DNA from 3 places in the Kineococcus aridisoli genome. Region 2 is predicted to be linked to each of the others. Evidence: predicted binding sites of a transcription regulator. Region 2 holds the regulator's gene; each other region holds the start of a gene.

Region 1 (9,316 bases), on a different contig from region 2:
CAGCCAGGCGGTGTCGAAGGTGTTCCCGCCGGCCTCGACGAAGTTGTCGAACACCGCCGAGGCGTGCGCGAGGTCGGGCTGGTTGTCGCAGCCCATGACCAGCCGGGACACCTGCTTGTCCAAGCCCTCGATGCGCCCGTAGCGCATGGTGGTGGGCTCGGTGCGCCGCAGCGGCAGGCCGGAGACCGTCGGGATGTCGGCGGTGTCGGCCTCGAAGGGGTAGCGCAGGCCGATCGCGTCGCGCCAACGGTTGAGGACCGCGTTGACGGCGAGGCTGTCGTCGAGGGTGAACACCGGGGTCTCGTCGGAGACCAGCGCCCGGGCCTCGCGGGCGTAGGCCTTGTTCTCCGGCAGCTCGGGGTCGAACGCGAACGTCTCGGGCTGCGCGCCGGGCCGGGTGAGGACGACGCGGGTGTCGCCGAGGACCGTCCACGGGTCGGGCAGGTGGATCGTGCCGCCGGAGCCGTGCACGGTGAGCGTCTGGGGCTCCGACAGCGCGACCCCGGTGCGGACGGAGGCCGTCACGCCACCGGTGAAGGTGATCGAGGCCACGGCCCACTCGTCGACGCCGGTCTCCCCGACGGTGCCCTGCGCGGAGAACGCGGTCACCGCGGCCGGGCGGCCCAGGGCGGCGCCGGCGACGAGGTGGGCGGCGGAGACGGGGTAGCCCCCGACGTCGAGGATCCCGCCGCCGGCGAGGTCGGCGTCGTAGAGGCGCCCCTCCTTCGCGCCGGTGGCGAACGCGAAGCTGGCGTCGACGTGCTGGACGGTGCCGATCGCGCCGGTGCGCACGAGGTCCAGCAGCTTCGCCGTCTGCGGGTGGTGGGCGTACATGTACGCCTCGAGGAAGCGCACCCCGGCGGCGCGGGCGGCGTCGACGACGGCCATCACGGTGCCGTGGTTGGGGGCCAGGGGCTTCTCGCACAGCACGTGCTTGCCGGCGCGGACCGCGGCCAGGGCGAGCTTCGCGTGGGTGACGTGCACGGTGGAGACGTAGACCGCGTCGACGTCGTCGCGGGCGAGGACGTCGTCGTAGTCGCCGACGGCGGCCGGGGCCGCGAAGAGGGGGGCGAACTCCGCCGCGAAGGCGCGGGCGCGCTCGGCGCCGGCCGCGGTGGGGGAGGCGCCGACGGCCACGAGCTCGTGGCCCGCGGCGGGCAGCTGGCTCACGAAGCGGCGGGCGATGCCACCGGGGCCGATGACGGCCCAGCGGGTGGGGGAGGTGGGCACGGTGGCGCTCCTTCGCGTCCTGGGGAGTGGCCGTGAACGTTCACGGCGGGAGCGAGCCTAGGCACCGGGGCGCCCGCGGGTCAACGGCGCGGGACCGGCCGGTCCGCGGTCGCGGCCTAGACTGGGCGGTCGTGAGCACCGAGACCCCTCCAGCGCAGCAGACGAACGGTCGCGGCCCCCGGGTCGCCCCCGGTGTCGACATCAAGCCCCGCAGCCGCACGGTCACCGACGGCCTCGAGGCGACGGCCTCGCGCGGCATGCTCCGCGCCGTGGGCATGGGCGACGACGACTGGGTCAAGCCCCAGATCGGCGTCGCCTCCAGCTGGAACGAGATCACCCCCTGCAACCTGCCGCTGGACCGCCTGGCCAAGGCCGTCAAGGACGGCGTGCACGCCGCGCAGGGCTACCCCCTGGAGTTCGGCACCATCTCCGTCTCCGACGGCATCTCGATGGGCCACCAGGGCATGCACTACTCGCTGGTCTCGCGCGAGGTCATCGCCGACTCCGTGGAGACCGTCATGAGCGCCGAGCGCCTGGACGGCTCGGTGCTGCTGGCCGGCTGCGACAAGTCGCTGCCGGGGATGCTCATGGCCGCCGCCCGCCTGGACCTGGCCAGCGTCTTCCTCTACGCGGGCACGATCCTGCCGGGGCGGGCCAAGCTGTCCGACGGCAGCGAGCACGAGGTCACCCTCATCGACGCCTTCGAGGCCGTCGGCGCGTGCGCGCGGGGGCTGATGTCGCGCGAGGACGTCGACACCATCGAACGCGCCATCTGCCCGGGCGAGGGCGCCTGCGGCGGCATGTACACCGCCAACACGATGGCCGCCGCGGCCGAGGCGCTCGGCATGTCGCTGCCGGGCAGCGCCGCGCCGCCGGCCACCGACCGCCGCCGCGACGGCTTCGCCCGCCGCTCCGGCGAGGCCGTGGTGAACCTGCTGGCCAACGGGATCACGGCGCGGCAGATCCTCACCAAGGAGGCGTTCGAGAACGCCATCGCCGTCGTCATGGCGCTGGGCGGCTCCACCAACGCCGTGCTGCACCTGCTGGCCATCGCCTACGAGGCGGAGGTGGACCTCACGCTGGCCGACTTCGACCGCATCGCCGGCAAGGTCCCGCACCTGGGCGACCTCAAGCCCTTCGGCCGCCACGTCATGGTCGACGTCGACCGCATCGGCGGCATCCCCGTCGTCATGCGCGCCCTGCTGGACGCCGGGCTGCTGCACGGGGACGTGCTGACCGTGACGGGCAGGACGATGGCGGAGAACCTGGCCGACATCGCGCCGCCGGACGTCGACGGCGTCGTGCTGCGGGCGCTGGACGACCCGATCCACAAGACCGGCGGCATCACGATCCTGTCCGGCAACCTCGCCCCGGGGGGTGCGGTCGTCAAGAGCGCCGGCTTCGACTCGGAGGTCTTCGAGGGCACCGCGCGCGTCTTCGAGCGCGAGCGCGCGGCCCTGGACGCGCTGGAGGACGGCACGATCGGCGCCGGCGACGTCGTCGTCATCCGCTACGAGGGCCCCAAGGGCGGTCCCGGCATGCGCGAGATGCTCGCCATCACCGGGGCGATCAAGGGCGCCGGGCTCGGCAAGGACGTGCTGCTGATGACCGACGGCCGCTTCTCCGGCGGCACGACGGGCCTGTGCGTGGGGCACGTGGCGCCGGAGGCCGTCGACGGCGGCCCCATCGCCTTCGTGCGCGACGGCGACCGCATCCGCCTGGACGTGGCGGGCAAGACGCTGGAGGTCCTCGTGGACGAGGCCGAGCTGGAGGCCCGCAAGGAGGGCTGGCAGCCGCTGCCGCCGGTCTTCACGCGCGGGGTGCTGGCCAAGTACGCCAAGCAGGTCCAGTCGGCCTCCCTCGGGGCCGTCTGCCGCTGACCCGGCCGCAGCCGCCCCCGCCCACCTCCCGCGGTGGGCGGGGGCGGGGGAGCGGCGGGCGTCCACCAGGTGGACGATCTGTCCAGGATGTGAGACGCGACGCGTTCGCGGCTGACAGCGGGGGCCGACCGGGCTACCTTCGTCCGCATGCGGTTCCTCGTAGCCATCGGACAGCGCGCCGGCTGACCACGTTCGGCCGAGCGCGCGACCCCTCACACGCCATCCCGGGCTGAGGGGTCTTTTTGCGTCCGGCTGACCGACCGGCTGGGCGTCCGAGAGCACGACACCGCGAACGGCACCGCCCGAGGAGGACACCAGAGATGCCAGAGCAGCTGCCCCTGGACCCGAAGCTCCCCGTCGCGTCCCTCACCGGCGCGCAGAGCCTCGTCCGCTCCCTGGAGGCGGTAGGGGTCGAGGTCGTCTTCGGCATCCCCGGCGGCGCGATCCTGCCCGCCTACGACCCGCTGATGGACTCCCCGCACGTGCGGCACATCCTCGTGCGCCACGAGCAGGGCGCGGGGCACGCCGCCGAGGGCTACGCCGTGGCCACCGGCAAGGTCGGCGTGTGCATGGCGACCTCCGGGCCCGGGGCGACCAACCTCGTCACCCCGATCGCCGACGCCAACATGGACTCCGTGCCGATGGTGGCCATCACCGGCCAGGTCGGCGCCAAGGCCATCGGCACCGACGCCTTCCAGGAAGCCGACATCGCCGGCATCACCACGCCGATCACCAAGCACAACTACCTGGTGACCGACCCCGCCGACATCCCGCGCACCATCGCCGAGGCCTTCCACCTGGCCGCCACCGGCCGCCCGGGCCCGGTGCTCGTCGACGTCGCCAAGTCCGCGCTGCAGGCGACCACCTCCTTCGAGTGGCCCGCGAGCGTGGACCTGCCCGGCTACCGGCCCGTGACGCGCCCGCACGGCAAGCAGGTCAAGGAGGCCGCGCGCCTGATCGCCGCCGCGCACCGCCCCGTGCTCTACGTCGGCGGCGGCGTCATCAAGGCCGACGCCTCCCCGGAGCTGATCGCGCTGGCCGACCTGACGGGCATCCCCGCGGTGACCACGCTCATGGCCCGCGGCGCGATCCCCGACTCGCACCCCTGCAACCTCGGCATGCCCGGCATGCACGGCACCGTGGCGGCGGTCGCGGCGCTGCAGAAGTCCGACCTGCTCATCACCCTCGGCGCCCGCTTCGACGACCGCGTCACCGGGGACCTGCCGAGCTTCGCCCCGCACGCGAAGGTCATCCACGCCGACATCGACCCCGCCGAGATCGGCAAGAACCGCGCCGTCGACGTGCCGATCGTCGGCGACGCCAAGCTCGTGCTGGCCGAGCTGACCGCCGCCGTGGCCGCCGAGTTCGAGGCGAACGGGCGCGCGGACCTCACCGCCTGGACGGACCTGACGAGCTCCTGGCGCGAGACCTACCCGCTGGGCTTCACCGAGCCCGACGACGGCACGCTGGCCCCGCAGCACGTCATCGCCCGCATCGGCGCCATCGCCGGCCCGGAGGCGGTCTACGTCTCCGGCGTGGGCCAGCACCAGATGTGGTCGGCGCAGTTCGTCAAGTACGAGAACCCGCGCACCTGGCTCAACTCCGGCGGCCTGGGCACCATGGGCTACTCCGTGCCCGCGGCCATGGGCGCCAAGGTGGGCCGCCCCGACGCGGTCGTGTGGGCGATCGACGGCGACGGCTGCTTCCAGATGACCAACCAGGAGCTGGCCACCTGCACCCTCAACGGCATCCCCGTGAAGGTCGCCATCATCAACAACTCCAGCCTCGGCATGGTGCGCCAGTGGCAGACGCTCTTCTACTCCGAGCGCTACTCCAACACCGACCTGCACTCCGGTGACCACCACACCGCGCACTCCACGCCGATCCCGGACTTCGTCAAGCTCGCCGAGGCCTACGGCTGCGTGGGCCTGCGCTGCGAGCGGCCCGAGGACGTCGACGCCACCATCGAGAAGGCGATGGCGATCAACGACGTGCCGGTCGTCGTGGACTTCCGCGTCCACCGCGACGCCATGGTCTGGCCGATGGTCGAGGCCGGCGTGAGCAACGACGCCATCCAGTACGCCCGCGGGCTGTCCCCGGAGTGGGACCGCGAGGCCGACAGCGACGGCGTGTCCACCGACGACCCCGCGCACGTGCAGGTGATCTCCTGATGAGCCGCCACACCCTCTCCGTCCTGGTCGAGAACCGGCCGGGCGTCCTGATGCGCATCACCTCGCTGTTCGCGCGCAGGAACTTCAACATCCACTCCCTCACGGTCGGGCCGACCGAGCGCAGCGAGATCTCCCGGATGACCATCGTCGTCGACGTGGAGACCCAGCCGCTGGAGCAGGTGACCAAGCAGCTCAACAAGCTGGTCAACGTCCTGAAGATCGTCGAGCTCGAGGACGGCGCCTCCGTCCAGCGCGAGCTGCTGCTCGTCAAGGTGCGCGCCGACGCCGCGGCCCGCGGGGAGGTGCTCGACACCGTGCAGCTCTTCCGCGCGCACGTCGTCGACGTCGCCCCCGACGCGGTGACCGTCGAGGCCACCGGGAGCCCGGACAAGCTGGCCGCGCTGCTGCGCGTGCTGGAGCCGTTCGGCATCCGCGAGCTCGTCCAGTCCGGCTCCGTCGCGCTCGCGCGCGGTGGCCGCGCCATCTCGGACCGCGCGCTGCGGTCCGCCTGAACCCCCGCACGACACGAACGAGGAGAACCCGAAGTGGCCGAGATGTTCTACGACGACGACGCCGACCTGTCCACGATCACCGGCAAGAAGGTGGCGGTCCTGGGCTTCGGCAGCCAGGGCCACGCGCACGCGCTGTCGCTGCGCGACTCCGGCGTCGACGTCGTCGTCGGCCTGAAGGAGGGCTCCAAGAGCCGCGCCAAGGCCGAGGAGCAGGGCCTGCAGGTCCTCACGCCGTTCGAGGCCTCCAAGGCCGCCGACGTCATCATGGTCCTGGTCCCCGACCACCTGCAGCGCGGCCTGTACGCCGAGGCCATCGAGCCCAACCTCACCGCCGGCAAGGCGCTGTTCTTCAGCCACGGCTTCAACATCCGCTTCGGCTACATCAAGCCCCCGGCCGACGTCGACGTCGTCATGGTCGCCCCCAAGGGCCCGGGCCACCTCGTGCGCCGCGAGTACGTCGACGGCCGCGGCGTGCCGGTCATCGTCGCCGTCGAGCAGGACGCGACGGGCAACGCCTGGCCGCTGGCCCTGGCCTACGCCAAGGCGATCGGCGGCCTGCGCGCCGGCGGCATCAAGACCACCTTCACCGAGGAGACCGAGACCGACCTCTTCGGCGAGCAGGCCGTGCTGTGCGGTGGCGCCTCGGCGCTCGTGCAGACCGGCTTCGAGGTCCTCACCGAGGCCGGCTACCAGCCCGAGGTCGCCTACTTCGAGTGCCTGCACGAGCTGAAGCTCATCGTCGACCTCATGTACGAGGGCGGCATCGCCAAGCAGCGCTGGAGCGTCTCCGACACCGCCGAGTGGGGCGACTACGTCTCCGGCCCGCGCGTCATCGACGCCTCGGTCAAGGAGCGCATGAAGGAGGTCCTGGCCGACATCCAGGACGGCACCTTCGCCCAGCGCTTCATCGAGGACCAGGACGCCGGCGCGCCGGAGTTCAAGCGCCTGCGCGCCCAGGCCGAGCAGCACCCGATCGAGGCCACCGGCCGCGAGCTGCGCAAGCTCATGGCGTGGGTGAAGTCCGACGACAGCGACTACGTCGAGGGTTCCGCCGCCCGCTGACGCGAGCCGCCGGACGACCGAGGGCCCCGCACCGGAACCGGTGCGGGGCCCTCGCGCGTCCGGCCCCCGGTCCTCACGGCCAGGGCGTGAAGTCCAGCTCCTGGAACTCGCGCACCTCGGTGGCCCAGCGCTGCGCGACGAAGGCGGTGTGCGCCGGGTGCGCGTCGTAGGCGCGGTAGGCGTCCTCGTCGGCGAAGCGCATGGAGAAGCGGAAGCGGAAGGCGCTCTTCGGGCTGACCTGCCGGCTGACGGTGAAGCCCTGCACGCCGGGCACGGCGGTGAGCACCTCGCGCGCCCCGGTGAGGAAGGCGCGCTCGGCCTCCGAGCCCTCCGGGTGGACCAGGGTGAAGCAGACGGTGTGCTCGATCACGTCGTCCCCGTTCGTGCGGTGCGGTCCGGCGACGCCCGGCGGCGCGCGGCGGTGGGCCCCGGGCGGTGCCCCGGCGCGATCGTGCCAGCCGGGCGCCCGCCCGCGCGCCGGGGGTGCCTCAGCCGCGGGCGGTGAACTCCGCGGCGATCCGCGCGCGGTCGGCGCCGGCGCGCAGCAGCACCGCCAGCAGCACCCGCGCCTGCCCGGCGCGCAGCCGCCCCGCGCTCACCGCGCCCGCGGCGGCCAGGTCGTGCCCGCCGCCCCCGCCGCCGTAGCCGACGGAGGTCGGGCCGTCGGGCACGCGCGTGCTCACGACCACCGCCACCCCGGCGGCGCACGCGCGCCGCACCGCCTCGACGACGGCGGCGGTGGTGTTGCCCGAGCCCAGCGCCTGCAGCACGAGACCGCGGGCGCCCAGCGCCGCGGCCGCGTCCACGAGCGCCCCGTCGGCGCCCGGGTGCACGGCCACCACGTCCACCCGCGGCCACGGCGCACCCGCCGGCCACGGCAGCGCCGGCCCGCGCCCGGGCGGGTCCGGGGCCGCGAAGGCGTCCAGGGCGCTGGTGTGCCGCTTGGTCGTGCCCGCGGCGGGCAGCAGGCGGCCCCCGAAGGCGACGAGCACCCCGCGCCTGCGCGCGGCCGGGTCGGCGGCCGCGCGCACCGCGGCGAGCACGTTCGCGGGGGCGTCGCTGTCCGGGTCGTCGGCGGTGCGCTGCGAGCCGGTGAGCACCACCGGGCGCTCGTCGTCGTGGTGCAGGTCCAGCAGGAACGCCGTCTCCTCCAGGGAGTCGGTGCCGTGCAGGACGACCACCCCCCGCACGTCCCGCCCGGCCAGCGCCGACGCGCACGCCCCGCGCACGAGCGCCGCCTGCTCCAGCGTCAGCGTCGAGGAGTCCGCGTGCAGCGCCTCCACCGTCCGCACGGCCACCCCGGCGCGCGCACCGGCGTCCCCGACGACGTCGGCGCCCGACAGCGAGGGCGCGCTCACGCCGCGCTCGTCGCGGGTGCTGGCGATGGTGCCGCCGGTGGTGACGACGACCACGAGGGGGACGGGCTGCGGGAGCGGGTCGGCCGGGGTCACGACGGGCGAACCTACCGCCGGGCCGCTGCCCGGGTGCGCGGGCGGGCGGGTGCGCGCACGGGGGTGCGCGCGCGGCGGGCAGCTGGCACGCTCGCGACCATGAGCGAACTCAGCGACGACGACATCACCACGACGCCCACCGGCGTGGCCGGCGGCTCCGGCGACGCCGACTCCGGCGACTCCGACGCCACCCAGGTCGACCCCGCCGGATCGGACCCGGCCGGCACCGACCCCGCCGGCGGCGAGGGCGGCGACGCCGACTCCGGCGACTCCGACTCCACCCAGGTGGACCCCGCGGGCTCGGACCCGGCGGGCAGCGACCCCGCGGGCTCCTGACGTGACGCTGGCTCCCTCCCGCCCCGTCGCCGGGGACGCCTCCCCGGCGGCGGGTGCGGGTCCGGCGCTGCGCCGCTGCTTCGGCGCCGCCGCGGACGACATCGCCACCGAGCACTGGAACGGGCGCCCGCTGCTGGTGCGCGCCGCCGACCGCGCCGCCGAGGGCGGGCGCGCCGACGTGCACGACCTGCTCTCGCCGGCAGACGTCGACGAGCTGCTCGGCCCGCGCGCGCTGCGCACCCCGTTCTTCACGATGGTCAAGGACGGCGTCGGGCTGCCGCGCGACTCCTTCACGCGCAAGGCCGTCGCGGGCAACCAGCAGCTGTCCGACCTCGCCGACAGCGAGGGCGTGGCGCGCGGCTACGCGGAGGGCGCGACGATCGTGCTGCAGGCGCTGCACCGCACGTGGCCGCCGCTGGCCCGCTTCTGCGCCGACCTGGCCGCCGACCTCGGCCACCAGTGCCAGGTCAACGTGTACGTCACCCCGCCGGGGGCGCAGGGCTTCAAGCCCCACCACGACACCCACGACGTCGTCGTGCTGCAGGTCGACGGGCGCAAGCACTGGACGATCCACCCGCCGGCGCTCGAGCTGCCGCTGAAGTCGCAGCCCTCCAGGGCGCTGGGACCGGACCCGGTGGGCGGTCGCGCCCCCGTCGTCGACACCGTGCTCGAAC
Region 2 (9,316 bases):
ACAGCAGGTCGTCGCCGCTGCGGTGGAAGACCGGGTGCGGGCGCTCGTGGATCTCGACGTAGAGGTCGCCGGGCGGGCCGCCGGCCGGGCCCACCTCGCCCTGGGAGGCGAGCTGGATGCGCGTGCCGGTGTCGACGCCGGCGGGGATGCGGATCGTCAGCGGCCGGCGGGCGCGCACGCGGCCCTCGCCGCTGCACTCTAGGCACGGCGAGGGCAGGACGGTGCCGAAGCCGTGGCAGGTGGGGCACGGCGCGGTCGTCATGACCTGTCCCAGCAGCGAGCGCACCACGCGCTGCACCGAGCCCTGCCCGTGGCAGATGTCGCAGGTCTCCGGGCTGGTGCCCGGCTGGCAGCAGGTGCCCTTGCAGGTGGGGCACAGGACCGCGGTGTCGACCTGGATGGAGCGCTCACCGCCGAAGGCGGCCTCGGCGAGGTCGACGTCGACGCGGATCAGCGCGTCCTGGCCGCGCTGGGTGCGGCTGGCCGGGCCGGCGCCGCGACCGGCGCCGCCCTGGCCGAAGAAGGCGTCCATGATGTCGGAGAAGCCGAACCCGGCCCCGAAGCCGCCGGCGGCGCCGGGCACGGAGCCGCCGCGGTCGTAGGCGGCGCGCTTGTCGGGGTTGGACAGCGTCTCGTAGGCCTGGGAGACCTCCTTGAACCTGTCCCCCGCCTCGGGGTCGTCGGTGACGTCCGGGTGGAGCTTGCGCGCCAGCTTGCGGTAGGCGCGCTTGATGTCCTCCGCGGAGGCGTCCCGGGAGACGCCGAGGACGTCGTAGTAGTCGCTCACGAGGTCGGGGTTCTCCTGTCGGTGGTCACTGGGCGAGGATGCGGGAGACGTAGCGGGCCACGGCCCGCACCGCGGCCATGGTCGTCGGGTAGTCCATGCGGGTGGGCCCCAGCACGCCGAGGCGGGCCAGGACCTGGTCGGGGCCGGTGCCGTAGCCGCTGGTGACCACGGAGGTCTCCGCGAGCCCGAGGTGCAGGTTCTCCGCGCCGATGCGCACGCTCAGCGCGCCGCGGTCGCCGGCGTCCTCGGTCATCTCCTGCACCAGGCGCAGCAGCACGACGTGCTCCTCCAGCGCCTCCAGGACGCTGCCCAGGGAGGCGGCGAGGTCGGCGCCGGACTTGACGAGGTTCGCGGTGCCGGCGATGACGACGCGCTCCTCCAGGCTCGCGGTCAGGCAGTCGCCCAGGGCGGCGGCGACCTCCGCGGCGACCGCGAGGTCGGCCGGCGGGGTCTGCTGGACGAGGTCGGTGAGCGCCTCGCGCGCCCGCGCCAGACGGCTGCCGCCCACGGCGGCGTTGACCCGGGTGCGCAGCGCGGCCAGGGCGGTGGCCAGCGACTCCGCGTCGACGGCCGAGCGGACGTCGACGACGCGCTGCTCGACGCGGCCGGAGTCGGTGATGAGCACGACGAGCGCGCTGCGGCCGCCGACGGGGACGAGCTCGACGTGGCGCACGGCCGCGCGCGAGAGCGAGGGGTACTGCACGACGGCGGCCTGGCGGGTGATCTGGGCCAGCAGGCGCACGGTGCGGTCGACGACGTCGTCGACGTCGGTGGCGCCGTCGAGGAAGGTCTGGATGGCCCGCTTCTCGGCGGCCGACATGGGCTTGACGCCGGCGAGGCGGTCGACGAAGAGCCGGTAGCCCTTGTCGGTGGGGATGCGCCCGGCGCTGGTGTGCGGCTGGGTGATGTACCCCTCGTCCTCCAGGGCCGCCATGTCGTTGCGGATCGTGGCCGGGGACACGCCCAGCTGGTGGCGCTCGACCAGCGTCTTGGAGCCCACCGGCTCGTGGCTGGACACGTAGTCCTCGACGATCGCGCGCAGCACCGCGAGCCTGCGGTCGTCGCTCATCCCCGCCCCCTCCGCTCTGGCACTCGACACAGCTGAGTGCCAAGTCTAGGTCAGGTGCACCCGCTCGCGCCTCCCCCGCCCCCCGCGCGCACGTCGCTAGCGTGCCGGGGTGACCGCTCCCGCCCACCACGACCGCTACGGCCGCGACGTGCTCTCCGCCGACCCGCACGCGCGCACGCACCCGAAGAAGGTGCACCGCGACGAGCCGGCGGTGGCCGGGCTCGTCGTGGAGGACGTCGAGACCGGCTGGGTCGGCGCCGTCGTGCGGGTGGAGAAGAGCGGCGGGGTGCACGTCGTCGTCCTCGAGGACGCCCGCGGCCGCACCCGCACCTTCCCGCTGGGGCCGGGCTTCTGGGTGGACGGGCAGCCGGTGCGCCTGGTGGCGCCGAAGGCGGCGGCACCGGTGCGCCCCGCGCGCACCGCCAGCGGGTCGGTGGCCGTGGCGGGCGCCCCCGCGCGCACCGCGCGCGCCTCGCGCATCCTCGTCGAGGGCCGCCACGACGCCGAGCTGGTCGAGAAGGTGTGGGGCGACGACCTGCGCGTGGAGGGCGTCGTCGTCGAGCTGCTGGAGGGCGTGGACGACCTCGACGCCGCGGTGCGCTCCTTCGCCCCCGGTCCGGGCCGGCGCATCGGCGTGCTCGTGGACCACCTCGTGCCCGGCAGCAAGGAGTCGCGCATCGTCGCCGCGGTGGCGAAGAGCCCGCACGTGCTCGTCGTGGGCCACCCGTTCGTCGACGTCTGGCAGGCCGTGCGCCCGCAGCGCCTGGGCTGGACGCAGTGGCCGACGATCCCGCGCGGCACCTCCTGGAAGCACGGCGTCCTCGCCGAGCTGGGCTGGCCGCACGCCACGCAGACCGACGTCGCCCACGGGTGGAAGCGCATCCTCGGCACCGTGCGCAGCTACGCGGACCTGGAGCCGGCGCTGCTCGGCCGGGTGGAGGAGCTGGTGGACTTCGTCACGGCGGACGCGGCCGACCGCTGAGCGCACCCTGCGGCGGACGCGGCGCCACCGTACGGAGGACGACAGCGGGGGCGGTCCGCGCGAGGATCGGTGCGTGAGCGAATCGCAGCAGTCCCCCCGCCCGGACTTCACCAAGGCACCGCCGCCCGGGGCGCACCCGCCGCCGGACCCGCAGCAGGGCCGCGCCCCGCAGGGCTACCCGCCCCCGGCGGGGCAGGGCTACCCGCCGTACCCGGGGCAGGGCCGGGCCGACACCTACGGCCCGCGGCCGCTGTCGCCCTCGGACGAGCGGATGTGGGGGATGCTCGCGCACCTGTCGGCGATCGCGGCGTCCCTGGTGACGCTGTCCTTCCTCGGCCCGCTCGTCGTGTTCCTGGTCTTCAAGGACCGCGGCCGCTTCGTGCGCGCGCACGCCGCGGAGGCGCTGAACATGACGATCTCGCTGATGGTCTACGAGGTCGTGCTGGCGGTCCTCTTCACGATCCTCACGGTCCTGACGCTGGGCATCGGCTCGGTGCTCTTCGGCCTGCTGATCGTCCCCTACGTCGTCGCGCTGGTGTTCTGCGTGCTGGCCGCCGTCGCCGCCAACCAGGGCCGCGAGTACCGCTACCCGCTGGTCTTCCGGCTGGTCCGCTGACCCTCCGCCGACCGGCCGCCCGCCCGGCGCACCGCGCGCGCCGGGCGGGCGGACCGGGCGGACCGGGCGGACCGGGTCAGGCGATCGCCCGCAGCGCGGCCGCCTTCGCCGCGACGTCGGCGGCGAGCGGCGCGACGGCCACCGTCGTGACGCCCGCCGCGGCGTAGTCGTCCAGGCGCCGGCGCACGGCCGCCACCGACCCCACCAGGCACGTCGCCTCCAGGAAGTCGCGCGGGACCGCCGCCGCGGCCTCGCGCCGGCGGCCCGCCAGGTACAGCTCCTGCACCTGGTCGACGGCGTCGGGGAAGCCGAGCCGGCGGCCGAGGTCGGCGTAGAAGTTCTGCTCCCGCGAGCCCATCCCGCCCACGTACAGGGCCACGTGCGCGCGCAGCGGCGCCTCCGCCGCGGTGCGCTCCTCGCCGACGGCGTCGGTCAGCAGCAGCGGCACCGAGGCGCAGACGTCGAAGCCGCCGGTGCGGGTGCTGCGCTCGCGCCCGGCCCGCAGCCGGGCGAAGGAGTCCGCGCAGTCGTCGGGCGCCAGGAACACCGGCAGCCAGCCGTCGGCGACCTCGCCGGCGAGCTCGACGTTGCGCGGGCCGACCGCGGCCAGGTAGATCGGCAGGTCCTCGCGCGGCTGCGGCTGCATGAGGCGCAGCGGCACGCCGGGCCCGTCCGGCAGCGGCAGCCGCACGTGCTCGCCGGCGTAGCTGGAGGGCTCGCGGGCCAGCAGGCGGCGCACCACCTCGACGTGCTCGCGGGTGCGCTGCAGCGGCCGGGCGAACGGCTGCCCGTACCAGCCCTCGGAGACCTGGGGGCCGGAGATGCCCAGGCCCAGCCGGAAGCGCCCGCCGGAGAGGCCGTCGAGGGTGGCGGCGCTCATCGCGGTCATCGCCGGCGTGCGGGCGGGCACCTGCAGGACGGCCGAGCCGAGCCCGATGCGCGTGGTCCGCCCGGCCAGCCAGCCCAGCACGCTGACGGCGTCCGTGCCGTAGGCCTCGGCCACCCAGGCGCTGTCGCAGCCGGCGTCCTCGGCGGCCCGCACCAGCGCCAGCGCGTCGCGGGCGGCGTCGGCGACCGCACCACCCGTCAGGTACCCCAGCCCCAGTGCCAAGCGCATCCGGCGACCCTAGCGGCGCACCCCCGCGCGGTCAGGCGTCCGCGAGCAGGCGGTGCACGACGGCGTCGGCGAGCAGCCGGCCGCGGCGGGTCAGCGCGACCCGCCCGGCGGGCGCGGGCTCCAGCAGCCCGTCGAGCAGCAGCTGGGCGGCCGCGGGGCGCACGCCCCACCAGGCGGGGTCGAACCCCTCGGCCAGCCGCGAGCGCAGCAGGACGTCCTCCAGGCGGCGGTCGTCCTCGCCGAGCACCTCGCGGGCGTGGGCCGGGCTGGCGCCGGCGCCGAGGCGCCCGGCGTAGGCGCTGGGGTGCTTGACGTTCCACCAGCGCACGCCGCCGACGTGGCTGTGCGCGCCCGGGCCGATCCCCCACCAGTCGCCGCCGCGCCAGTAGGCGAGGTTGTGCCGGCAGGCGTGCTCGGGGCCGCGGGCCCAGTTGCTCACCTCGTACCAGGAGTGGCCGGCGGCGCTCAGGACGTCGTCGACGACCTCGTACTTGTCGGCCTCGTCGTCGTCGAGGGGGGCGGGGACCTCGCCGCGGCGGACCTGCCCGGCCAGCCGGGTGCCCTCCTCGACGATGAGCGCGTACGCGGAGACGTGGTCGGGCTCGCAGGCCAGGGCGGCCTCCAGGCTGCGGCGCAGGTCGTCCACGGACTCCCCGGGGGTGCCGTAGATGAGGTCCAGGCTGACGTCCAGGCCGGCCTCGCGGGCCCAGCGCACCGCGTGCGGCACGCGGGCGGGGTCGTGGGTGCGCTCCAGGACGGCGAGCACGTGCGGCACCGCCGACTGCATCCCGAAGGAGACCCGGGTGAAGCCGGCCTCGGCCAGCTGCTGCAGGCCCTGCGGGGTCACCGAGTCGGGGTTGGCCTCGGTGGTGACCTCGGCGCCGGGGGCCAGCCCGATCTCCGCGCGCACGGCGGCGAGCATCGCGGCGAGGTCGGCGACGGGCAGCAGCGTGGGGGTGCCGCCGCCGAAGAAGACCGTGGAGGCCGGGCGCGGGGCGGCGGCCAGGACGCGGGCGGCGAGGCGGACCTCGGCGGCGGCCGTCGCGGCGTAGGCGGCCTGGGAGCCGCCGCCGCCCAGCTCGGTGGCGGTGTAGGTGTTGAAGTCGCAGTAGCCGCAGCGCACCGCGCAGAACGGCACGTGCAGGTAGACCCCGAAGCTGCGCTCCTGGGCGCCGGCGAGCGCGGCGGCGGGCAGGGCGCCGTCGGCGGGGGCCGGGTCGCCGTCGGGCAGGGTGCTGGGCACGTGCTCCAGTGTCCCCCGCGCGGGGACTTGTTCGGTACCCGTAGGGGGTAGGGGTTGCATTCGACACCCCCGGGGGGTACACAGGGAGGCATGGAGACGCCCGTCGGCTACGCCGGTGAGAAGGACGAGGTCCTCAAGCGGCTGCGCCGCGTGGAGGGGCAGGTGCGCGGTCTGCAGCGCATGGTGGAGGAGGACGCGTACTGCATCGACGTCCTCACGCAGGTGTCGGCGGCCACGAAGGCCCTGCAGGCCGTCGCGCTGTCCCTGCTCGAGGACCACCTCGGGCACTGCGTCGCGCACGCGGTCGCCGAGGGCGGGGCCGTCGCGGACGAGAAGGTCAAGGAAGCGAGCGCGGCGATCGCGCGGTTGGTGAGGTCCTGATGGAGCAGCACGAGGAGCGGGTGGCGACGGTGGAGCAGCGGGTCCGGGTCGAGGGCATGACGTGCGCGCACTGCGTGGCCGCGGTCACCCGGGAGGTGTCCGCGCTGCCGGGCGTCACGGGCGTGGACGTCGCCCTCGTGGCCGGCGGCACCTCGACCGTCACGGTCACCGCCGAGGCCCCCCTGGAGCGCGCCGCGCTCGCCGCGGCCGTCGACGAGGCCGGCTACGAGCTCGCCGACTGACCCGCTCCCCCGCACACCGACAGTCAACGCACCGACAGGAGGTCCCGCCGTGGACCGGTCCGCCAGCGCCCCTGCGCGCGAGCCCGTCGAGCTGCTCATCGGCGGGATGACCTGCGCCTCCTGCGCGATGCGCGTGGAGAAGAAGCTCAACCGGATGCCGGGCGTCGAGGCGAGCGTCAACTACGCCACCGAGAAGGCCCGCGTCCTGCTGCCCGCCGGCGGCGACCGCGACGCCCTCGTGGCCGACGCCATCGGCGTCGTGGAGGCCACCGGCTACACCGCCACCCTGCCCGCCCCGCCCGCCCCGGCCGGCGACCGCACCGGCGACAGCGCCGGCGGCGAGGACGCGCAGGGGGACCCGCACGCCGCCGCCCTGCGGCAGCGGGTGCTGCTGAGCGCCGCGCTCGGCCTGCCCGTGCTCCTGCTCGCCATGGTCCCGGCCCTGCAGTTCACGAACTGGCAGTGGCTCTCGCTGACCCTGGCCGCACCCGTGGCCACCTGGGGCGCCTGGCCGTTCCACCGCGCCGCCTGGACGAACCTGCGCCACGGCGCGGCGACGATGGACACGCTCGTCAGCCTGGGCGTGCTGGCGGCGTTCGCCACCTCGCTGGCCTCCCTCTTCCTCGGCGACGCCGGGATGCCCGGCATGCACATGGAGCTGTCCCTGCTGGGCTCCGGCGGCGACGAGCTGTACCTGGAGGTCGCCGCCGTCGTCACCGTCCTGGTGCTGGCCGGCCGCTGGATGGAGGCCCGCGCCCGGCGCCGCTCCGGCGCCGCGCTGCGCGCCCTGCTGGACCTGGGCGCCAAGGACGTCGGGGTGCTGCGCGAGGGCCGCGAGCAGCGGGTCCCGGTGGCCGAGCTGCGGGTCGGCGAGCGCTTCGTGGTCCGCCCCGGGGAGACCATCGCCACCGACGGCACCGTGCTCGAGGGCGCCTCCGCCGTCGACGCGAGCGTCGTCACCGGCGAGGGCGTGCCCGTGGAGGTCGGCGAGGGCGACGCCGTCGTCGGCGGCAGCGTCAACGCGGGCGGGCGCCTGCTGGTGCGCGCCACCCGCGTCGGCGCCGACACCCAGCTGGCCCGCATCGGCCGCCTGGTGGAGCAGGCGCAGTCGGGCAAGGCCGCCGCCCAGCGCGTGGCCGACCGGGTCTCGGCGGTCTTCGTGCCGCTCGTGCTGGTGGGGGCGCTGGCCACCCTCGTCGGCTGGCTGGCCGCCGGGGCGGAGCCCTCCCAGGCGCTGACCACCGCGGTCGCCGTCCTCGTCATCGCCTGCCCGTGCGCCCTGGGCCTGGCGACCCCGACCGCCCTGCTGGTCGGCACCGGCCGCGGCGCGCAGCTGGGCATCCTCGTCAAGGGCCCCGAGGTGCTGGAGTCCACCCGGCGGGTCGACACGGTCGTGCTCGACAAGACCGGCACCGTGACCACCGGGCGGATGGGCCTGGCCGACGTCGTGCCGGCCGAGGGCACCAGCGACCGGGAGCTGCTGCGGCTGGCCGGGGCGCTCGAGGACGCCTCCGAGCACCCCGTCGGCCGCGCCGTCGCCGCGGCCGCGCGCGAGCGCCTGGGCGCGCTGCCGGCCGCCACCGACGTCGTGGCCACCCCGGGCGCCGGGATCACCGGCACCGTCGAGGGCGTGCGGGTGGCCGCCGGCCGCCCGGACTGGGCCGGGACCGGGCTCGGGTCCGGCGCACCCGCCGCCCTGCCCGCGCCGCTGCGCGCGGCGCTGGAGGCCGCCGAGGCGGCCGGGCGCACGACGCTGCTGGTGAGGGCGGACGGGCGCGCGCTGGGCGTGCTGGCCGTCGCCGACACCGTGCGCCCCACGAGCGCGCGGGCGGTCGCCGCCTTCCGCGAGCTGGGCCTGCACCCGGTGCTGCTCACCGGCGACAACGAGCGCACGGCCCGCGCGGTCGGCGCGGCCGTCGGCGTCGACGACGTCACCGCCGGGGTGCGCCCGGAGGACAAGGTCGCGGCCGTGCGGCGCCTGCAGGAGGCCGGCCGGGTCGTGGCGGTCGTCGGCGACGGCGTCAACGACGCCGCCGCCCTCGCCCAGGCCGACCTCGGCATCGCGATGGGCAGCGGCACCGACGTCGCCATCGAGGCGAGCGACCTGACCCTGGTGCGCGCCGACCTGGCCGCCGCGGTGGACGCCGTGCGGCTCTCGCGCCGCACGCTGGCCACGATCCGGGGCAACCTGTTCTGGGCGTTCGCCTACAACGTGGCGGCCCTGCCGGTGGCCGCGGCCGGGCTGCTCAGCCCCGTCGTGGCCTCCGCGGCGATGGCGTTCTCCTCGGTGTTCGTGGTCACCAACAGCCTGCGGTTGCGGCGCTTCCGCGCCGGCTGAACCCTGTCGGCATGTCCAGCGACGGCGTGCGGTCCGAGGCCCGGTCCCAGGCGAGGCGGGGAGAGGCGTTCGCCTCCCGGCACGAGCGGGGGGTGAAGCTGTTCGGGCGCGCCGGCGTGGCCGCCGAGGGCGTCGTCTACCTGCTCGTGGCCTGGCTGGCCGCGCAGGTGGCCCTCGGATCCGGCGGCGGGTCGGCGGACTCCAGCGGTGCCCTCGCCCGGGTCGCGGACTCCCCGCTGGGCCCGGTGCTGCTGGGGCTGCTGGCGCTGGGCTTCCTGGCCATGACGGCCTGGCAGGTGCTCGCGGCGGTCACGGCCGACAAGACCTCCCGCCGGACCAGCGCCGTCGCCAAGGCCGTCGTCGCCCTCGTGCTGGCGGTCTCCTGCCTGCGCTTCCTGCTCGGCGGGGGCTCCTCCAGCGGCCAGCAGCAGCAGACCCTCACCCAGCGGCTGCTGGAGGCGCCCGGCGGGCCGGTGCTCGTCGTCCTCGTCGGCCTGGTGGTCCTCGGCGTCGGCGTCGCCACGGTCGTGCGCGGGTTCAA
Region 3 (9,316 bases), on a different contig from region 2:
GGCCGGTGACCTCGCCGACGTTCGTCATCGCCCGCGTGCACCCCTCGCTGCGGGGCGGGCCGCCGCTGGTGCACGTGGACGCCTACCGCCTCGGCTCGCTGGCCGAGGTCGACGACCTCGACCTCGACGCCTCCGCCGAGCAGGCCGTCACGGTCGTGGAGTGGGGTCGCGGGCTGGTGGAGGAGCTGGCCGGGGAGCGCCTGGAGGTGGACCTGCTGCGCCCGCACGGGGCGAGCGGCGCGGCCAGCGACGAGGTCCCCGTGGAGCCGCGCACGGTGCGGCTGCGCGGGATCGGCGCGCGCTGGGCCGGCCTGGCCGGGGACCTGGGCCTGGACGGGGGCACGGACCCGGGCCCGGGCCCGGGCCCGGACCCGGTGTGAGCACGCTGGCCGAGCGCGCCGGGGACGACCGCGTCCACGGGCACCGCTCGCGGGCGCTGCCGCCGGCGCGCACCGGTGTCCTCGTCCTGCACGGGTTCACCGGCACCCCGCTGAGCGTGCTGGCCTGGGCGCAGGCGTTCGAGGCCGCGGGCTGCGACGTCGAGGTGCCGCTGCTGCCGGGGCACGCCAGCACCCCCGCCGACTGCGACCGCACGGGCTGGGCGGACTGGCTCGCGGCGGCCGAGCGGGCGCTGGAGGCCCTCGACGGGCACGAGCGGGTCGTCGTGGCGGGGCTGTCGATGGGCGGCGCGCTCGCGCTGCGGCTGGCGCAGCTGCACCCGCTGCGGGTGCACGCCGTCGTCGTGGCCAACCCCGCCGTGGCGCTGCACCCGGCCAAGGCGCTCGCGGTGGCCACCCTCGGGCGGGTGCTGCCGAGCTGGCCGGCGATCGCCGGCGACCTGGCCGACCCGGGTGCGAGCGTGCTGGCCTACGACCGCACCCCGCTGCGCGCGCTCGTCTCGCAGACCGGCGGCTGGCGCGAGGTGCGCCGCGAGCTGCACCGGGTCACCCAGCCGCTGCTGGTGCTGCGCTCGCGCACCGACCACGTCGTCCCGGCCTCCTCGTCGCGGCGCGTCCTCGCCGGCGTCTCCTCCCGCGAGGTCGCCGAGGTGGTCTACGACGCCAGCTTCCACGAGCTGACCTCCGACGTGGACGCGCCCGCGGTGTTCGCCGACTCCGTGGCCTTCGTGCGGCGGGTCAGCTCCCGCTGAGCGTGCGCAGCCACCAGCCGGGGGCGTCCGCGAACGGCTCCGGCGGCGCCGGCCAGGCCGCCAGCGCCCGCGCCCAGCTGTGCGCGCGGGTCACCCGGCCCAGCCGCACGCCCAGCTCGACGGCGCGCTCGGCGGCGCGCGCGTCCGCGGGCGCCCAGCCCGCGGCGGCCCACTGCGCCAGGTAGGCCCGGCGCGCCGGGGCGGGGTCGGGCACGTCGAGGGCGACGAGCAGGCTCGTGAAGGGGTGCGCCACGCACGCGTCGCCCCAGTCGAAGGGCCGCCCACCGGCGGCGAAGACGTTGCCGTCGTGCAGGTCGTCGTGCTGCAGCGCCGCCGCCGGGCCGAGCTCGGCGAGCTCGGCGGCCTCCTCGCGCAGCCGGGGCAGCTGGTCGCGCACCTGCGGCGCCCAGCGCCGCACCAGCTCCGCGGCGACCTCGGGCAGCACCGGCAGGCGCAGGTCGGGCACGCCGAGCGCGACGAGGTCGTCGGCGTGCGCGGTGCTGGCGGCCTGCACCTGCGCGTAGCCGGCGAGGACGTCGGCCCAGCGCCGGGCGGCCGCGCCCGCGTCGGCCGGCGCGACCTCGCGCACGGTGGGGCCGCCGTCGGGCAGCAGCACCCGCCCGCGCTCGGCGTCGACCGCCAGCGGCGGCAGGGCGTGCGGCAGCCGCCAGCGCGCCAGCGCCTCCAGCAGCCGCACCTCGTGGCGGGTGGCCCCGGGGCAGGCCTTCAGCCACACCGGCCCGTCCGGCGTGCTCAGCCGCCACACCGTCGACCAGGGGCGGTGCTTGACGAGCTCGGCGGCCAGGACCGCCACCCCCCGCTCGGCCAGCCGCTCCCGGGCCCAGCCCGGCGCCCGCCCGTCCACCGCGCCGTCCCGCGCGCCGTCCCGCGCGCCGTCCTGCGCGCCGTCCTGCACCGCGTCCTCCTCCTGCACCGGCCTAGGATCCCCTGCGTGCTGCTGCTCGCGATCGACACGGCCACCGACGGCGTGGCGGTCGCCGTCTGCGACGGGGAGCGGGTCCTGGCCGCCCGCCGCGCCGGTGACGCCCGCTCCCACACCGAGGTCCTCGTGCCCACCGTCGGCGAGGTGCTCGCCGCCGCCGGCCGCGAGCGCACCGAGGTCACCGACGTCGCCGTCGGCGTCGGGCCGGGCCCCTACACGGGTCTGCGGGTGGGGCTGGCGACGGCGCGCACGCTGGCGCTGGCGTGGGGGGCGGCGGTGCACGGGGTGTGCTCGCTGGACGTGCTCGCCGCGCAGGCCGTCGCCGGAGGGCTGGCGGGGGAGTTCCTCGTGGCCACCGACGCCCGCCGCCGCGAGGTGCACACCGCCCGCTACGTCGCGGACGGGGACGGGGTGCGCCGCACCGCGGGGCCGGACGTGCTCGCCCCGGCCGCCGTCGAGCGCGCCGGGCTGCCGGTGGTGGGGCGCGGCACGCAGCTGCACCCGGACGCCCTCGGGCCGGCCACCGCGCCCTTCGAGGTCGACGGCGGCGCGCTGGCGCTGCTGGCCGTGGACGCCCTGGCCGGGCGGGGCGGGTGGCGGCTGCTGCCGCCCGAGCCGCTGTACCTGCGCCGCCCGGACGCGAGCGTGCCCGGCGCCCGCAAGCGCGTCACCGCCTGAGCGGCGGGCGCTCCTAGGGTGGGCCGGTGAGCGAACCCGCCGCGGCCCCCGCGCTGCGACCCATGCGCTGGTGGGACGTCGCCGCCGTGCACGCCCTGGAGGTCGACCTGTTCGGGCGCGGCGCCTGGTCGGTGGAGTCCTTCTGGGGCGAGCTGGCCCGGCCCGACCGCACGTTCCTCGTCGCCGTGCAGCCCGGCGGGGACCTCGTCGGCTACGGCGGGGTCGTCGTCGCGGGTGCCGACGCCGACGTGCAGACGATCGGCGTCGCGCGCACCGCCCAGGGGCGGGGGCTGGGGCGCCGGCTGCTGCGCGCGCTGCGCGGCGCCGCGCGCGACGCCGGCGCCACCCGGCTGCTGCTGGAGGTCCGCGCCGACAACGCCCCCGCGCAGGCGCTGTACCGCAGCGAGGGGTTCGAGCAGATCGCCCGCCGCGCGCGCTACTACCAGCCCGACGACGTGGACGCGCTGATCATGCGGGCGGACCTGCGGGGCTGAGGGGGTCCGCGCCGAGCGGCTCCACGACGAGCACCGACTGCCGGCCCGCCAGCCGGGTCAGCACGATCGTCGCCGGCCGCGACCCCTTCAGCGCCAGCTGCCGGCGCAGCTGGTCGGGGTCGACGGCCGTGCCGCGCTTCTTGACCGTCAGCGCCCCCACGTCGAGCGCGCGCAGGCGCGCCCGCAGCGGCTTCAGCCCGAAGGGCATGACCTCCAGCACGCGGTAGCCGCGCGCGAACGGCGAGGAGGCGGGTGCGTCGGTGCTGACGTAGGCGATCGTCTCGTCGAGCAGCCGGCCGCCGAGGTCGGCGGCGACGCGGCCGACCAGGCCCGCGCGGATCACCGCGCCGTCGGGTTCGTGCAGGAACCCCCCGACGGGGCCGACCTCGGCCTGCGGCAGGTCGGTGTCGTCGAGCTCGTCGACGCGGCCGCCGCGCACCACCCGGGCGCTGCGGGCGGTGCCCGCCCGCGCCAGCGGCCCGTGCCACAGCGCGCACTCCACGACCTCCCCGTCCACCGACGTCCACTGCGCCTCCGCGCCCGCGGGCAGCGCGGCGTGCGGGACGCCGGGGGCCAGCTTGGCGCCGGTGGCGGGGACGCGGGCGGCGGTCGCCAGCACGAACGACAGCGGGGGCGAGGTGGCCTCCGGGTCGAAGACGCGCCGTCCCGAGCTCGTGCGCCGGGCGGGGTCGAACCACGCCCCGTCGCCCTCGCCCAGCTCGTCGGCGACCCCGGCGGTGACGTCGGCGCAGCGCACCGGCCGGCCGAGGTTGTGGGCGGCGACGGCGGCGGTCACGGGGTCGGCGTCGACGGCCAGCACGTCCAGGCCGGCGTCCAGGAAGGCCAGCGAGTCCGCGCCCACGCCGCAGCCGAGGTCGGCCACGCGGCGCACCCCGGCGGCCGCGAAGCGGCGCGCGTGCTCGGCGGCGACGACGGCCCGGGTGGCCTGCTCGGTGCCGGCGGCCGTCAGCAGCAGCCCGTGCGCGCGGGGGCCGAGCTTGGCCGCCGCCCGCTCGCGCAGCCGCGCCTGCGTGGTGGCCAGCGCCGCCAGGTGCGGGTCGTGGCCGGCGCGGCGCAGCCGCTGGGCGAGGGCGACGGGGTCCTCGCCGGCGCTGCCGGCGAGCTCGTCGAGCAGCGCGCGGCCGGCCGGGGAGGTCAGCGCGTCGACGTCGTGGACGTTCACCCGGACGATGCTGCCAGGACGGGGACCGGATCTGGCACTCGGCCGACGTGAGTGCTAGCGTTCGGGAGCAGCGTCGGTGGCACTCCCCCCATGGGAGTGCCAACCGCGAGGCAGCGGCCGCCCGGCACCCGCGACGACGGTCGTCCGCCACCTCGCAGCCGACCTTCCCGCACGAGTACGCGACAGAGAAGGGGAGGGCCGCACCAGTGTCGGTCTCCATCACTCCGCTCGAGGACCGCATCGTCGTCAAGCCGCTCGACGCGGAGCAGACGACCGCTTCCGGTCTCGTCATCCCGGACACCGCCAAGGAGAAGCCCCAGGAGGGCGAGGTCCTGGCCGTGGGCCCGGGTCGCGTGGACGACAACGGCAAGCGCGTCCCCGTCGACGTCAGCGTCGGCGACAAGGTCATCTACTCCAAGTACGGCGGCACCGAGGTCAAGTACGGCGGCGACGAGCTGCTGATCCTCTCGGCGCGCGACGTCCTCGCCAAGGTCGCCAAGTAAGCGGCACGAGGTCCTGACGCCCCGGGCGCCCACCACCGGGCGCCCGGGGCGTTCCTCGTCCGCTGCCGAGCTCAGAAGGAGAACGCACCACATGGCCAAGCAGCTGTCGTTCAACGACACCGCCCGCAAGTCGCTGGAGCGCGGTGTCGACGCGCTCGCCAACGCCGTCAAGGTCACCCTCGGCCCCAAGGGCCGCAACGTGGTGATCGACAAGAAGTGGGGTGCGCCGACGATCACGAACGACGGCGTCACCATCGCCCGCGAGGTCGAGCTCGAGGACCCGTACGAGAACCTCGGCGCCCAGCTCGCCAAGGAGGTCGCCACCAAGACCAACGACGTCGCCGGTGACGGCACCACCACCGCGACCGTCCTGGCCCAGGCCATGGTCAAGGAGGGCCTGCGCAACGTCGCGGCCGGGGCGGCCCCGTCCGGCCTCAAGCGCGGCATCGACGCGGCCGTGGACGCCGTCAGCGACAAGCTCCTGTCGCTGGCCCGCGACGTCGACGGCAAGGGCGACATCGCCCACGTCGCGACGATCTCCGCCCAGGACCCGGCCGTCGGCGAGCTGCTCGCCGACGCCTTCGACAAGGTCGGCAAGGACGGCGTCATCACGGTCGAGGAGTCCTCCACGACCGCGCTGGAGCTGGACTTCACCGAGGGCATGCAGTTCGACAAGGGCTACATCTCGCCCTACTTCGTCACCGACGCCGACCGGCAGGAGGCCGTCCTCGAGGACGCCTACGTGCTGGTCCACCAGGGCAAGATCTCCACGGTGCAGGAGCTGCTGCCGCTGCTGGAGAAGGTCCTGCAGGCCTCCAAGCCGCTGCTGATCATCGCCGAGGACGTCGACGGCGAGGCGCTGTCCACCCTCGTGGTCAACAAGATCCGCGGCACCTTCAACGCCGTCGCGGTGAAGGCCCCCGGCTTCGGGGACCGCCGCAAGGCGATCCTGCAGGACATCGCCACCCTCACCGGCGCGCAGGTCGTCGCCGAGGAGGTCGGCCTCAAGCTCGACCAGGTGGACCTCGACGCGCTGGGCACCGCCCGCCGCGTGACGGTCACCAAGGACGACACCACGATCGTCGACGGCGCCGGCTCCTCCGAGGACGTCGCCGGTCGCGTGGCCCAGATCAAGGCCGAGATCGAGCGCACCGACTCCGACTGGGACCGCGAGAAGCTCCAGGAGCGCCTCGCCAAGCTCTCCGGCGGCGTCGTCGTCATCAAGGTCGGCGCGCACACCGAGGTCGAGCTCAAGGAGAAGAAGCACCGCATCGAGGACGCCGTCTCCGCGACGCGCGCCGCGATCGAGGAGGGCATCGTCGCCGGCGGCGGCTCCGCCCTGGTGCACGCCGTCTCCGTGCTCGAGGACGGCCTGGGCAAGAGCGGTGACGAGGCGACCGGTGTCGCCCTCGTGCGCAAGGCGGCCACCGAGCCGCTGCGCTGGATCTCCGAGAACGCCGGTCTCGAGGGCTTCGTCGTCGTCGAGAAGGTCCGCGCGCTCGAGCCCGGCAACGGCCTCAACGCCGCGACCGGCGAGTACGTCGACCTGCTGGCCGCCGGGGTCATCGACCCCGTCAAGGTCACCCGTTCCGCGCTGCGCAACGCCGCGTCGATCGCGTCGATGGTCCTGACCACCGACACCCTCGTCGTGGACAAGAAGGAGGAGGAGCCCGCCGCCGCGGGCCACGGTCACGGCCACGGCCACTGACCCCTCCTGACGCGACGAAGGCCCGGTCCCCCCGAGGGGGCCGGGCCTTTCGTCGTCCCGCGCGCCGCACCACACCGCGCACGGTGCTCGACGACGGGTGTCAGCTGGCGATGCGCAGCGCGCGGCGGCGCTCGGTGGCGTAGACGGCCTCGCGGTCGTCCTCGGTCAGCCCGCCCCACACGCCGTAGGGCTCGCGCACCTTCAGCGCGTGCTCGCGGCACTGCTGCAGCACGGGGCAGGTGGCGCAGATGGCCTGGGCGGCGGCGTCGCGGTTGCGGCGCGCGGGGCCGCGCTCGCCCTCGGGGTGGAAGAAGAGGTTCGGGTCCGCCTCGCGGCAGGCGCCGATGAGCTGCCACTCCCAGATGTCGGCGACGGGTCCGGGGAGGCGGGAGATCTCGGCCATGGTGCGCTCCTGGGGAGGGGAGGGATCTTGCTGACTGGGGATGAAGCTACAACCGCGCCAGAAGTTGTTCAAGCCCCTGGCGCGAAGTTGTTCACGGTGATCCGAGCGCGCCGCCACCGCGCCGGTCCCGGGTCATCCCCGGGTCACCCGCCGCGGAGGCCGAGAACGGCCCGAGCAGCCACGTCGCGGGCCCGCAGGTGGCGCGACGGTGCACAACCCGTGAACAACCCTGTGGATCGCGGCGTGAGCGGGCTCACACCCCGCGACCACGGGTCGCGACCCCGCTGAACAACCGTGAACAACTTCCGGGTGGGGGGTGAGTGGCGGGGTGTCCGGCGGCTTGGGAGGATCGGGCGGTGTCCTCCTCGGCTCAGGGAGCTGCCGTGCCGCCGGCCCCGCGCATGACGCTGACCGTCGCCGCCGTCGCCCGCCGGCTGGGCGTCGCACCGGCCACCCTGCGCACCTGGGACCGCCGCTACGGGCTGGGGCCCTCCGAGCACACCGCCGGCGCGCACCGGCGCTACTCCTCTGCCGACCTCGCCCGCCTGGTCGTCATGCGCCGGCTCACCCTCGAGGGCGTCGCACCGGCCGAGGCCGCCCAGCTCGCCGCGACCACCGCCGTCGCCGACGGCGGGTTCGCGCTGGCCAGCGTCTCCACCATCCCGGCCGCGGTCATCGAGGCCGCGGTCACCGACGCCGCGGCCATCGCCGGCCCCGGTTCCGGCGGCCTGGCGGCGCTGTCCGGCGACGCGCCCGCCCTGGGCCTGGAGCCGCTGGCGAGCCTGCGGGCCGACGCGGGCGCCGGGCCTGCCGACGCGGTGCCCGGCGAGCCCGAGGGGGCCGAGGACGAGGACGAGTCCGAGGACGCCGAGAGCCGCCCGCCGCTGCCGGGTGCGCGCGGCGGGGAGGAGGCCGCCGACTGGGCCGTCAGCAGCCTCGCGGACCGCTTCGGCGAGGAGGTGCGCAGCCGCGGCGTCGCCCCCGCCTGGGACGCGGTGCTCGGGCCGGCGCTGGCCACCCGCGACGCCGCCCTGCACGAGGCCGTCGCCCGGGCGCTGGCCGCGCTGCCGGTCGCCGCGGGCGAGCGCGCCGTGCTCCTGGCGGGCGTGGACGCCCGCTCGCACGGGCCGGTGCTGCTCGCGGCGGCCGCCGCGCTCGCCGAGACCGGCACCGCCGCCCGCGCCCTCGGCGACGGCGTGCCCGTGCGCGTGCTGGCCGCCGCGGTGCGCCGCGCCCGCCCCCCGGCCCTGCTCGTGCACGCCGCCGCCGCCCCCGGCGGTGCGCTGCTCGAGGAGCTCGCGGACCTGCTGCGCGTGCGCCCGGCCCCGCTCGTGGTGCTCTGCGGCGCGGGCTGGCCCGCCGACGCCGCCGACCGCCTGCCGGGGTGCGAGCACGCCCCCGACCTCACCGGTGCGGTCGCCCGCTGCGCGGAGGCCGTGCGGGCCTGACCGGGTCCGACCGGGTCCGACCGGGTCAGGCCGGTCGCGCGAACGGTTCCCGGCGCGTTCACCGCAGGTTCGTGCGCCGGGACCCTCAGGACCGGGCGATCACCTGCCGACAACTCCCTGTGTGGTGCACCCGACGTGCGCCGCGGCGAGGCCACGGACGGCCCCGCTCCACCCACACAGGGAAGAGGTCGTGGTGGCAACGGTTCTGGTCTGTGATGACCTTCCACTGGCTCGTGAGGCCATGCGGCGCATGGTCGCCGCCGTTCCGGGCGTGACCCGGGTCGTGGGCGCCGCTTCCGGCGAGGAGGCGCTGCAGCGCTGGCCCGTCGAGCGTCCCTCGCTCGTGATCATGGACGTGCGGATGCCCGGCATCGGCGGCGTCGAGGCGGCCCGGCGGCTGCTCGCGCGCCACCCCGAGGCGAACGTGCTCATGGCGACGATGGCCGAGGACGGCGACGGCGTGGCTCGTGCGGTCGCCTCCGGCGCCCGCGGCTACCTCGTCAAGGACGTCTCGCGCGAGGAGCTGGCCACGGCCGTCCTCCAGGCGCTGCAGGACGTCTCGCGCCGCCGCGGCGGCAACCGCACGCGCGCGGTGCTGACCGGCCGCGCGCCCGTCCTCACCGAGCGCGAGCAGCAGGTGCTCGTCGGGATGAGCCGCGGGCGCAGCAACGCGGAGATCGGCCGGGAGCTCTTCCTGTCCGAGGACACCGTCAAGACGCACGCCCGCCGGCTGTTCCGCAAGCTCGAGGCCGCCGACCGCGCTCAGGCGGTGGCTGTGGGATTCCGCTGGGGTCTCGTACGGTAGG

Evidence for each region. Region 2 encodes HrcA, which represses chaperone genes, less so after heat shock. Its sites were predicted from a motif close to GNTNGCACTCGGNNNNNCCGAGTGCNANC; they were not measured.
Region 1: the regulator HrcA is predicted to act here: its motif matches at 3,269-3,297, upstream of ACRYM2_RS02770 (acetolactate synthase large subunit).
Region 3: the regulator HrcA is predicted to act here: its motif matches at 4,479-4,507, upstream of groES (co-chaperone GroES).

Annotation. Positions count from the first base shown of each region.
Region 1 is NZ_JBJLSF010000005.1:54,070-63,385, forward strand. Features, by position in the region: gene ACRYM2_RS02760 (aldo/keto reductase) at 1-1,230, opposite strand, end outside; gene ilvD (dihydroxy-acid dehydratase) at 1,431-3,110, shown strand; gene ACRYM2_RS02770 (acetolactate synthase large subunit) at 3,431-5,281, shown strand; gene ilvN (acetolactate synthase small subunit) at 5,281-5,793, shown strand; gene ilvC (ketol-acid reductoisomerase) at 5,827-6,855, shown strand; gene ACRYM2_RS02785 (Dabb family protein) at 6,929-7,225, opposite strand; gene ACRYM2_RS02790 (asparaginase domain-containing protein) at 7,344-8,306, opposite strand; gene ACRYM2_RS02795 (hypothetical protein) at 8,406-8,642, shown strand; gene ACRYM2_RS02800 (cupin domain-containing protein) at 8,644-9,316, shown strand, end outside.
Region 2 is NZ_JBJLSF010000079.1:1,730-11,045, reverse strand. Features, by position in the region: gene dnaJ (molecular chaperone DnaJ) at 1-787, opposite strand, end outside; gene hrcA (heat-inducible transcriptional repressor HrcA) at 813-1,856, opposite strand; gene ACRYM2_RS18065 (DUF3097 domain-containing protein) at 1,966-2,838, shown strand; gene ACRYM2_RS18060 (DUF4870 domain-containing protein) at 2,912-3,454, shown strand; gene ACRYM2_RS18055 (LLM class F420-dependent oxidoreductase) at 3,531-4,571, opposite strand; gene hemW (radical SAM family heme chaperone HemW) at 4,603-5,814, opposite strand; gene ACRYM2_RS18045 (metal-sensitive transcriptional regulator) at 5,905-6,195, shown strand; gene ACRYM2_RS18040 (heavy-metal-associated domain-containing protein) at 6,195-6,437, shown strand; gene ACRYM2_RS18035 (heavy metal translocating P-type ATPase) at 6,544-8,775, shown strand; gene ACRYM2_RS18030 (DUF1206 domain-containing protein) at 8,868-9,316, shown strand, end outside.
Region 3 is NZ_JBJLSF010000019.1:806-10,121, forward strand. Features, by position in the region: gene tsaE (tRNA (adenosine(37)-N6)-threonylcarbamoyltransferase complex ATPase subunit type 1 TsaE) at 1-380, shown strand, start outside; gene ACRYM2_RS07560 (alpha/beta hydrolase) at 377-1,150, shown strand; gene ACRYM2_RS07565 (aminoglycoside phosphotransferase family protein) at 1,137-2,084, opposite strand; gene tsaB (tRNA (adenosine(37)-N6)-threonylcarbamoyltransferase complex dimerization subunit type 1 TsaB) at 2,103-2,771, shown strand; gene rimI (ribosomal protein S18-alanine N-acetyltransferase) at 2,798-3,265, shown strand; gene ACRYM2_RS07580 (class I SAM-dependent methyltransferase) at 3,240-4,448, opposite strand; gene groES (co-chaperone GroES) at 4,655-4,951, shown strand; gene groL (chaperonin GroEL) at 5,043-6,659, shown strand; gene ACRYM2_RS07595 (WhiB family transcriptional regulator) at 6,760-7,062, opposite strand; gene ACRYM2_RS07600 (MerR family transcriptional regulator) at 7,464-8,510, shown strand; gene ACRYM2_RS07605 (response regulator transcription factor) at 8,704-9,315, shown strand.